Linked DNA regions of Azotobacter salinestris. The protein of the gene in region 1 interacts with the protein of each later gene in a pairwise test. Links are inferred from orthologs where the notes say so. Each region holds a gene or a part of one and is shown in the gene's direction. Other genes may lie near its edges.

Region 1 (6,086 bases):
TACAGGCGGAGAGCACCTCGGTGCCCCATCAGGAAGTCCCGCCTGCCGGCCAGCCGGCCGGGCTTTCCGACCTTCAGAAGAAGCTGAAGATCGAGGCGAGCATGGCCCAAGTCGCCCTGAGAAAGGCCGAGAAGCAGCTCGCTGCCCACGCCGCGCCAGAGCTGGAAGCCCAAGTCGCCGAGCTGCGTGCCGCGGCCAAGGCGGCCCAGAAAGCCCTTGAGGCCGCCGTGGCCGCTGCTCCGGCGGCACCGCCGGCGAGCGACGATGCTGCCCTGAAGAAAGCCAAGATCGAACTGGCGATGAAGCGTGCCGAACTGAAAAAGGCCGAGAAAGGCGGTGCAGACGACAGCGAACTGACGCGCCTGCACGAGGCCCTGGCCGGGGCCGAGCGCGCCCTGCATGCCGCCGAGGAGGCTTCGGACAAGCCCGCACCACAAGTGGTGCGCACGGAAAAGCGCCCCATGGATGAGAAGTTGCGAGCCTTGAAGACCGAACTCGCGTTCGCACTCGCCGATCTGCGCAAGCTGGAGCGCAACGAGGCGGTCGATCCACCCGCCTTGGAGTCGGCCCGGACGCGCCTGGCGGAAGCCGAACGCCGGCTGGCGGAACACCAAAGCGAATAACCCGGCAGCGGCCGTTTCTGGCAATCAACCAGTTAGCCTGATAGCCGCGCCCCCAGGCAAGTACACAACGGAGCGCCAATGGCCCTGCCTCGCATCACTTCGCCCCATGCCACGGGCAGCAACCGTACCCGCCAGGTCATGCAGCAGGTGCTGGTCGCCACCCTGCCCGGTCTGCTGGTGCTGACCTGGCTGTATGGCTTCGGCACCTTGGTCAATCTGCTCTGGGGAAGTGCCGTAGCGCTCGGTCTCGAGGCGGCCGTTCTGCACCTCCGGCAACGCCCTGTCGGCTTCTTTCTCAACGACTGCAGCGCTGTGGTCACGGCCGTGCTGCTGGCCCTGGCCCTTCCGCCCTACTCGCCTTGGTGGCTGACCCTGACGGCCTGCAGCTTCGCCATTCTGTTCGGCAAGCACGTCTATGGCGGGCTGGGGCAAAATCCCTTCAACCCGGCAATGGTTGGCTATGTGGTGGTACTGATCTCCTTCCCGGTGGAGATGACCGCCTGGCCGGCTCCCCATGTCGTCGGGCTGGCCGATGGTCTCCAGCAGATCCTCGGCATCGCTGCCCTGCCCGATGGCTGGAGTCAGGCCACGGCCTTGGATACACTGAAAACCAATCGAAGCCTGACGATGGACGAACTCCGGGCGCAAAATCCGGCATTCGGCAACCTGGGGGGCCGGGGAGCAGAATGGGTCAACCTGGCCTTCCTCGCCGGCGGACTGTTCCTGCTCCGGCGTCGCCTGTTCGGCTGGCACGCGCCGCTCGGCATGCTCGGTGCGCTGTTCGTCATGAGCCTGCTGTTCTGGAACGGCTCGGGCTCCGACTCCAACGGCTCGCCACTGTTTCACCTGCTGAGCGGTGCGACCATGCTGGGCGCCTTCTTTATCGTCACCGACCCGGTAAGCGGCGCGACCAGTAACCAAGGGCGGCTGATTTTCGGAATCGGCGTCGGCATCCTGGTCTACGTGATTCGCACCTGGGGCGGTTATCCGGATGCGGTGGCCTTCGCCGTGCTGTTGATGAACCTGGCTGCACCGACCATCGACTATTTCAGCCGTCCGCGCACCTATGGGCATCGCAAGGCGGAGCGCGGCTTCAAGGTGGGAGACTGAACCATGCCCGCGCCTGAAATCGGTCGCTCGATGTTGAAGAATGCTCTGGTATTGGGGCTGTTTGCAGTAGTTACGGTCGGTGGTGTCACCCTGCTCCAACAGGGTACGGCCGACCGGATCCAGGCCGCTGAGCGCCAGGCTCAGGTTCGTGCCTTGGGCGAGATTCTCCCGAGCGGCAGCTACGATAACGATCTACTCGCCAATACCGCCTTGCTCAACGAGCCGTTGCTCGGCCATCGCGGGCCGCAGCCGGCCCATCTCGCCCGCAAGTATGGACAGACCACTGCAGTGATCTTCCGAGCCACGGCTCCCGACGGCTACAGTGGAGCTATCCATCTGCTGATCGGTGTCCTGGCCGATGGGCGACTGGCTGGAGTACGGATCATTGGCCACCGGGAAACACCTGGACTGGGAGATCGCATCGAACTGGCCAAGGATCCTTGGATTCTCGGCTTCAAGGGTAAATCCCTTGGAAATCCGGATGACTCCGGATGGGCTGTGAAGAAGGACGGCGGAGCTTTCGATCAGTTCGCCGGAGCCACCGTCACGCCGCGGGCCGTGGTCAAGGCAGTTCACCAGGCCTTGCAGTATTTCCAGGCCAACAAGGCGGCACTTCTGAACGCACAGCTCGTCGAGCGGCAGGGGAATAAACCATGAGCAATCCGAGCTATCGTGAACTGAGCTTCAACGGGCTCTGGAAGAACAATCCGGCGCTGGTTCAGCTGCTCGGACTTTGTCCTTTGCTCGGTGTAAGCAACTCGACCGTCAATGCCCTGGGGCTCGGACTGGCCACGGTGCTGGTGCTGGGCTGCTCGAACGTGGCCGTATCGCTGGTGCGCAGAGTGGTAAATACTGCTGTACGTTTGCCGGTCTTTGTGATGATCATCGCTGCGCTGACCACCTGCATCGAACTTCTGATGCAGGCCTTCACCTACGAGCTCTACCAGATCCTCGGCATCTTCATTCCATTGATTACGACCAATTGCGTGATACTCGGTCGCGCCGACGGCTTCGCTGCCAAGCATTCTCCCCTGCTGGCCGGTTTCGACGGATTGATGATGGGGCTAGGTTTTGCCGCAGTGCTGGTCATGCTGGGCGGACTGCGCGAGCTGTTCGGCACTGGCGGATTATTTGCCAACATGCATCTGTTGTTTGGCTCCGCAGCAACCGAGTGGCATATCGTGCTGGTCGACGACTACAAGGGATTTCTGCTGGCCATATTGCCGCCCGGGGCCTTTATCGTCCTCGGCCTTCTCATTGCACTGAAGAACCGGATCGATGAACATCGCGCCGAGCGGGCCAAGGCCATGCAACCACACGCTCCCGCCCCCAGCCGTCGGGTACGGGTTACCGGGGTGATCGAGTAAATCCAACCTGAAATCCACTACTCATGAACGCAGCCAAACGTCGGGAGATCTTTCGCCGCTTCCAGGAAGACAACCCAAGCCCTACCACAGAACTGGTCTACAGCACGCCGTTCGAGCTGCTAATCGCGGTGATTCTCTCTGCTCAAGCTACCGACGTCGGGGTAAACAAGGCTACTGCCAAGCTCTTTCCAGTGGCCAACACCCCAGAAGCCATACTCGCCTTGGGAGTTGCGGAGCTGAGCGAGTACATCAAGAGTATCGGCCTGTTCAATAGCAAGGCCAAAAACATCATCGAGACTTGTCGCCTCCTCATCGAGAAGCACAACAGCCAGGTTCCGGACAATCGAGAAGCGCTGGAGGCGCTGCCCGGAGTCGGCCGCAAGACAGCCAATGTGGTGCTCAACACGGCCTTCGGGCACTTCACCATGGCGGTGGATACGCACATCTTTCGGGTAAGCAATCGTACCCACATTGCGCCAGGCAAGAATGTACTGGAGGTCGAGCGCAAACTGGTCAAACTGGTGCCCAAGGAGTATCTCCTGGACGCCCATCATTGGCTGATCCTGCATGGCCGCTATGTGTGCAAGGCTCGCAAGCCGCTATGCGGCAGCTGCCGCATCGAAGACCTGTGCGAGTACAAACACAAGACATCTAACGATTAGCCTTTCATTTCAAATGTGCCGGATCAATTGAAAAAATCTTTTTTACCCTCTCAGGCTTTGCCGCTATAAGAAGCGCCATAGCGCCCGTAGCCTGGAGTGAACAATATGGCCACCGATAAAGCCGATATTGAACTGGATGATGACTTCGTCGCTGAAGAAGCAGATGACGCTGGAGCCGAAGTTGAAGCAGCCAAGACCAACCTGACCAAGCGCCGAATCATAGATAACTACCTTGAAGAACGCCGCCTGCAAAAAGACCTTGCCGACTACGACTTTGATATATGAGCTCAGCCTCTAAACTTGGTACTCTTTGGGAGTGAGCTTGCTTTCAGCCATGTGCTTCAGATTGATCCGCTCCTGAAAGCCCTGTATTCCTTAATTCCTACCCGGTGAGGCAGAGGCGGCCTTACACGAAAAGGGCCCTTTGCCTCCTCCCTATCCCTTCTACAGCTTCAAGAGCATGATCGGCTATTAGCCAAGGTATCGAATGCCATGGCTATGATTTGCCTCTTTGGGCTACTTCTTCCTAAAATTTTCTCTGAGCATCCCATCCATATAAGGACTAGACATGCGCCTTCTACACACCATGATCCGTGTAACCGATCTTGAAAAGTCAATAGATTTCTACACTCGGGTCTTGGGCATGAGCCTTCTCAGAAAACATGATTACCCCGGAGGAAAATTCACTCTAGCCTTCGTTGGATATGGGAAAGAAGAAGAAAATGCTGTCATTGAGCTGACATATAACTGGGGCGTTGATAAATATGAAATGGGCAGCGCCTTCGGACATATCGCCATTGCTGTCAATGACGCCTATAAGGCTTGCGAAGATATCAAGCGAAACGGCGGGAATGTGATCAGAGAAGCCGGCCCCATGAAACATGGAACAACGATTATTGCGTTTGTGACTGACCCAGATGGCTACAAAATCGAGCTTATTCAGGAAAGCCAAGCCTGAATAAATAAGGAAATTCCTAAACTGCGCCGGAGTATAAAAATTCATGCCGGTGCATCAAACGTAAGCCGCACCATAGCTCAGAGAGGGGAGTACGGTGTGTTTTTTCTCTAGATGTTCGGCCTTGCAGTGTGGTGGCATGCTTGGTATTCACCATTACAGGGAGTCGTTATAAGACAGATACTTTATGGCTACGCCACGGCCACTTACGCCATCCGAACTGTAATACAGCGATCGAAAGCTTTGATTCAGACGCTGAGCAAAAGCTATGGCCTGAACCCGAAGACGGTTCGGCCGCGCCGCGAGGGCTGCTCGCGCAAGCAAGAACCCCCGAGCCGGATGACGGCTCGGGGGTTCGGAAAGGGCGCTTGACGATGACCTACTCTCGCATGGGGAAGCCCCACACTACCATCGGCGATGCGTCGTTTCACTGCTGAGTTCGGGATGGGATCAGGTGGTTCCAACGCTCTATGGTCGTCAAGCAATTCGGTGGGGAGGTCGCTGTGCGGCGCCCTCCCGTATCGGGCATGTGATATCGGTGTCGCGGTGCTCTTGCGGTTCAGGCGAATCTTCGGTTCTGTCGGCTTCGACCCCACCCGCTGCCGCAGCGTGCTGCGTGCAGATTGTTTGGGTGTTATATGGTCAAGCCTCACGGGCAATTAGTATGGGTTAGCTCAACGCCTCACAGCGCTTACACACCCCACCTATCAACGTCGTAGTCTTCGACGGCCCTTCAGGGAGCTCGAGGCTCCAGTGAGATCTCATCTTGAGGCAAGTTTCCCGCTTAGATGCTTTCAGCGGTTATCTTTTCCGAACATAGCTACCCGGCAGTGCCACTGGCGTGACAACCGGAACACCAGAGGTTCGTCCAACCCGGTCCTCTCGTACTAAGGTCAGCCCCTCTCAAATCTCAAACGTCCACGGCAGATAGGGACCGAACTGTCTCACGACGTTCTAAACCCAGCTCGCGTACCACTTTAAATGGCGAACAGCCATACCCTTGGGACCGGCTTCAGCCCCAGGATGTGATGAGCCGACATCGAGGTGCCAAACACCGCCGTCGATATGAACTCTTGGGCGGTATCAGCCTGTTATCCCCGGAGTACCTTTTATCCGTTGAGCGATGGCCCTTCCATACAGAACCACCGGATCACTAAGACCTACTTTCGTACCTGCTCGACGTGTCTGTCTCGCAGTCAAGCGCGCTTTTGCCTTTATACTCTGCGACCGATTTCCGACCGGTCTGAGCGCACCTTCGTACTCCTCCGTTACTCTTTGGGAGGAGACCGCCCCAGTCAAACTGCCCACCATACACTGTCCTCGATCCGGATGACGGACCAGAGTTAGAACCTCAAGCATGCCAGGGTGG
Region 2 (3,160 bases), 2.5 Mb from region 1 along the record:
CGAACGCCTCCAGGGCGCGGTTGGCCAGGGTTTCCAGCGAGGGGGGAAGGGCGATCAGCGTAGGTAGGCTCATGCTCATGTCCTGTATCGGCCAGACTTTCCGCAAGCGGCTGAGTCCGACCCGCGGGGTAATTTTACAAAAATCCGTGGGAGGGGGCTGAAAGCGCCATTGTTTTGTAGTAAAACTACAAGACAGTCGGATCACCCGCCGACCCCACTAACAACAATCCCGCTGCCGCCCATAAGGCCGGCAGCGCATCCAGGCTCCCAACTCAGGGAGGCCTTCCGCTATGGAGCAAGACATGCAAGACATGCAAGACCTTGACCCCATCGAGACCCAGGAGTGGCTGGACTCGCTCGAATCCGTCCTCGATCAAGAAGGCGAAGACCGCGCCCACTATCTGCTGACCCGGATGGGCGAGCTGGCCACCCGCACGGGCGCCCAACTGCCTTACGCGATCACGACGCCCTATCGCAACACCATTCCGGTTACCCATGAAGCGCCCATGCCCGGCGACCTGTTCATGGAGCGCCGCATCCGCTCCCTGGTGCGCTGGAACGCGCTGGCCACGGTCATGCGGGCGAACAAGAAGGACCCGGACCTGGGCGGCCACATCTCCACCTTCGCCTCCAGCGCCACCCTCTACGATATCGGTTTCAACTATTTCTTTCAGGCGCCGACCGCCGAACATGGTGGCGATCTGATCTATTTCCAGGGCCACGCCTCTCCCGGCGTCTACGCCCGCGCCTTCCTCGAAGGCCGCCTCAGCGAGGCACAGCTGGAAAACTACCGGCAGGAAGTCGACGGCAATGGCCTGTCCTCCTACCCGCACCCGCACCTGATGCCGGACTTCTGGCAGTTCCCCACCGTCTCCATGGGCCTGGGCCCGATCCAGGCGATCTACCAGGCGCGCTTCATGAAGTACCTGGAAGACCGTGGCTTCATCGCCCCCGGCAAGCAGAAGGTCTGGTGCTTCATGGGCGACGGCGAGTGCGACGAACCGGAATCCCTCGGCGCCATCGCCCTGGCCGGCCGCGAGAAGCTGGACAACCTGATCTTCGTCATCAACTGCAACCTGCAGCGCCTCGACGGCCCGGTACGCGGCAACGGCAAGATCATCCAGGAACTCGAAGGCGTGTTCCGCGGCGCCCAGTGGAACGTCAACAAGGTGGTCTGGGGCCGCTTCTGGGACCCGCTGTTCGCCAAGGACCATGCCGGCCTGCTGCAGCAGCGCATGGACGAGGTGGTCGACGGCGACTACCAGAACTACAAGGCCAAAGACGGCGCCTTCGTGCGCAAGCATTTCTTCGGCGCGCGCCCCGAGCTGCTGGAGATGGTCAAGGACATGTCCGACGAGGACATCTGGAAGCTCAACCGTGGCGGCCACGACCCCTACAAGGTCTATGCCGCCTATCACCAGGCGGTCAACCACAAGGGCCAGCCGAGCGTGATCCTCGCCAAGACCATCAAGGGCTACGGCACCGGTGCCGGCGAGGCGAAGAACATCGCCCACAACGTGAAGAAGGTCGATGTCGAGAGCCTCAAGCTGTTCCGCGACAAGTTCGACATCCCGCTGAAGGATGAGGAGCTGGAAAGCCTGCCGTTCTACCGGCCGGACGAGAACAGCCCGGAAATGAAGTACCTGTGCAGCCGCCGCGAGGCCCTGGGCGGCTTCGTGCCGCAGCGCCGCAACAAGAGCATCAGCATCCCGACCCCGCCGCTGGACACCCTCAAGGCGATCCTCGACGGCACCGGCGACCGCGAAATCTCCACCACCATGGCCTTCGTGCGGATCCTCGCGCAACTGGTCAAGGACAAGGAGCTGGGCTCGCGCATCGTGCCGATCATCCCCGACGAGGCGCGCACCTTCGGCATGGAGGGCATGTTCCGCCAGCTCGGCATCTACTCCTCGGTCGGCCAGCTCTACGAGCCGGTGGACAAGGACCAGGTGATGTTCTACCGCGAGGACAAGAAGGGCCAGATCCTCGAGGAAGGCATCAACGAGGCCGGCGCCATGTCCAGCTGGATCGCCGCGGCGACCTCGTACAGCAACCACAACCAGCCGATGCTGCCGTTCTACGTCTACTACTCGATGTTCGGCTTCCAGCGCATCGGCGACCTGGCCTGGGCGGCCGGCGACAGCCAGGCGCGCGGCTTCCTGGTCGGCGGCACCGCCGGACGCACCACGCTCAACGGCGAAGGCCTGCAGCACGAGGACGGTCACAGCCACATCCTCGCCTCGACCATCCCCAACTGCCGCAGCTACGATCCGACCTATGCCTACGAGATGGCGGTGATCATCCGCGAAGGCATCCGTCAGATGACCGAGGAGCAGCAGAACGTCTTCTTCTACCTCACCGCGATGAACGAGGCCTACGCCCAGCCGGCCATGCCGGAAGGCGTCGAGGAAGGCATCGTCAAGGGCATGTACCTGCTCGAGGAGGACAAGCGCGACGCCGCGCACCACGTCCAGCTGCTCGGCTGCGGCACCATCCTGCGCGAAGTGCGCGAGGCGGCGAAGATCCTCCGCGAGGACTACAACATCGCCGCCGACGTGTGGAGCGTGACCAGCTTCAACGAGCTGCGCCGCAACGGCCTGGCCGTCGAGCGCCACAACCGCCTGCACCCGGAACAGAAGCCGGAGCTGAGCTACGTCGAGCAGTGCCTGAACGGCCGCAAGGGTCCGGTGGTGGCTTCCACCGACTACATGAAGCTGTTCGCCGACCAGATCCGCCAGTGGGTCCCGAGCCGCGAATACAAGGTGCTCGGCACCGATGGCTTCGGCCGCAGCGACACCCGCAAGAAGCTGCGTCATTTCTTCGAGGTGGATCGCTACTGGGTCGTGCTGGCCGCGCTGGAAGCGCTGGCCGATCGCGGCGACATCGAACCCAAGGTGGTGGCCGAGGCCATCGCCAAGTTCGGCATCGACCCCGACAAGCGCAACCCCCTGGACTGCTGAGGAGAGCCATCGTGAGCGAAATCATCCGCGTACCCGATATCGGCGGCGATGGGGAAGTCATCGAGCTGCTGGTCAAGACCGGCGACCTCATCGAGGTCGAGCAGGGGCTGGTGGTGCTGGAGTCCGCCAAGGCCAGCATGGAAGTTCCCAGCCCCAAGGCCGGGGTGGTCAAGAGCGTGAGTGTCAAGCTGGGCGACAAG

The links. The genes of interacting proteins can lie anywhere in the genome.
Region 2: the proteins of nth (region 1) and aceE interact in binary tests that used the Escherichia coli proteins (3 or more experiments, as listed by UniProt). The link is inferred for Azotobacter salinestris from one-to-one orthologs.

What each region holds. Positions count from the first base shown.
Region 1 is NZ_CP045302.1:4,425,117-4,431,202, reverse strand. Bases 2,103-4,942 are described here. They hold nth (endonuclease III), read left to right. Parts: upstream 2,103-3,123; coding sequence 3,124-3,762; downstream 3,763-4,942. Other genes in these bases: gloA (lactoylglutathione lyase), read left to right, coding at 4,331-4,720; GCU53_RS20815 (PA3496 family putative envelope integrity protein), read left to right, coding at 3,868-4,047; GCU53_RS20825 (electron transport complex subunit E), read left to right, coding at 2,387-3,100; rsxG (electron transport complex subunit RsxG), read left to right, coding at 2,103-2,390. Also shown: electron transport complex subunit RsxC, read left to right, coding at 1-623; GCU53_RS20835 (RnfABCDGE type electron transport complex subunit D), read left to right, coding at 702-1,733; more of rsxG, read left to right, coding at 1,737-2,102. UniProt on the Escherichia coli protein: DNA repair enzyme that has both DNA N-glycosylase activity and AP-lyase activity. The DNA N-glycosylase activity releases various damaged pyrimidines from DNA by cleaving the N-glycosidic bond, leaving an AP (apurinic/apyrimidinic) site.
Region 2 is NZ_CP045302.1:1,960,038-1,963,197, forward strand. It holds aceE (pyruvate dehydrogenase (acetyl-transferring), homodimeric type), read left to right. Parts: upstream 1-311; coding sequence 312-2,960; downstream 2,961-3,160. Other genes in the region: glnE (bifunctional [glutamate--ammonia ligase]-adenylyl-L-tyrosine phosphorylase/[glutamate--ammonia-ligase] adenylyltransferase), read right to left, coding at 1-73; aceF (dihydrolipoyllysine-residue acetyltransferase), read left to right, coding at 2,972-3,160. UniProt on the Escherichia coli protein: Component of the pyruvate dehydrogenase (PDH) complex, that catalyzes the overall conversion of pyruvate to acetyl-CoA and CO(2).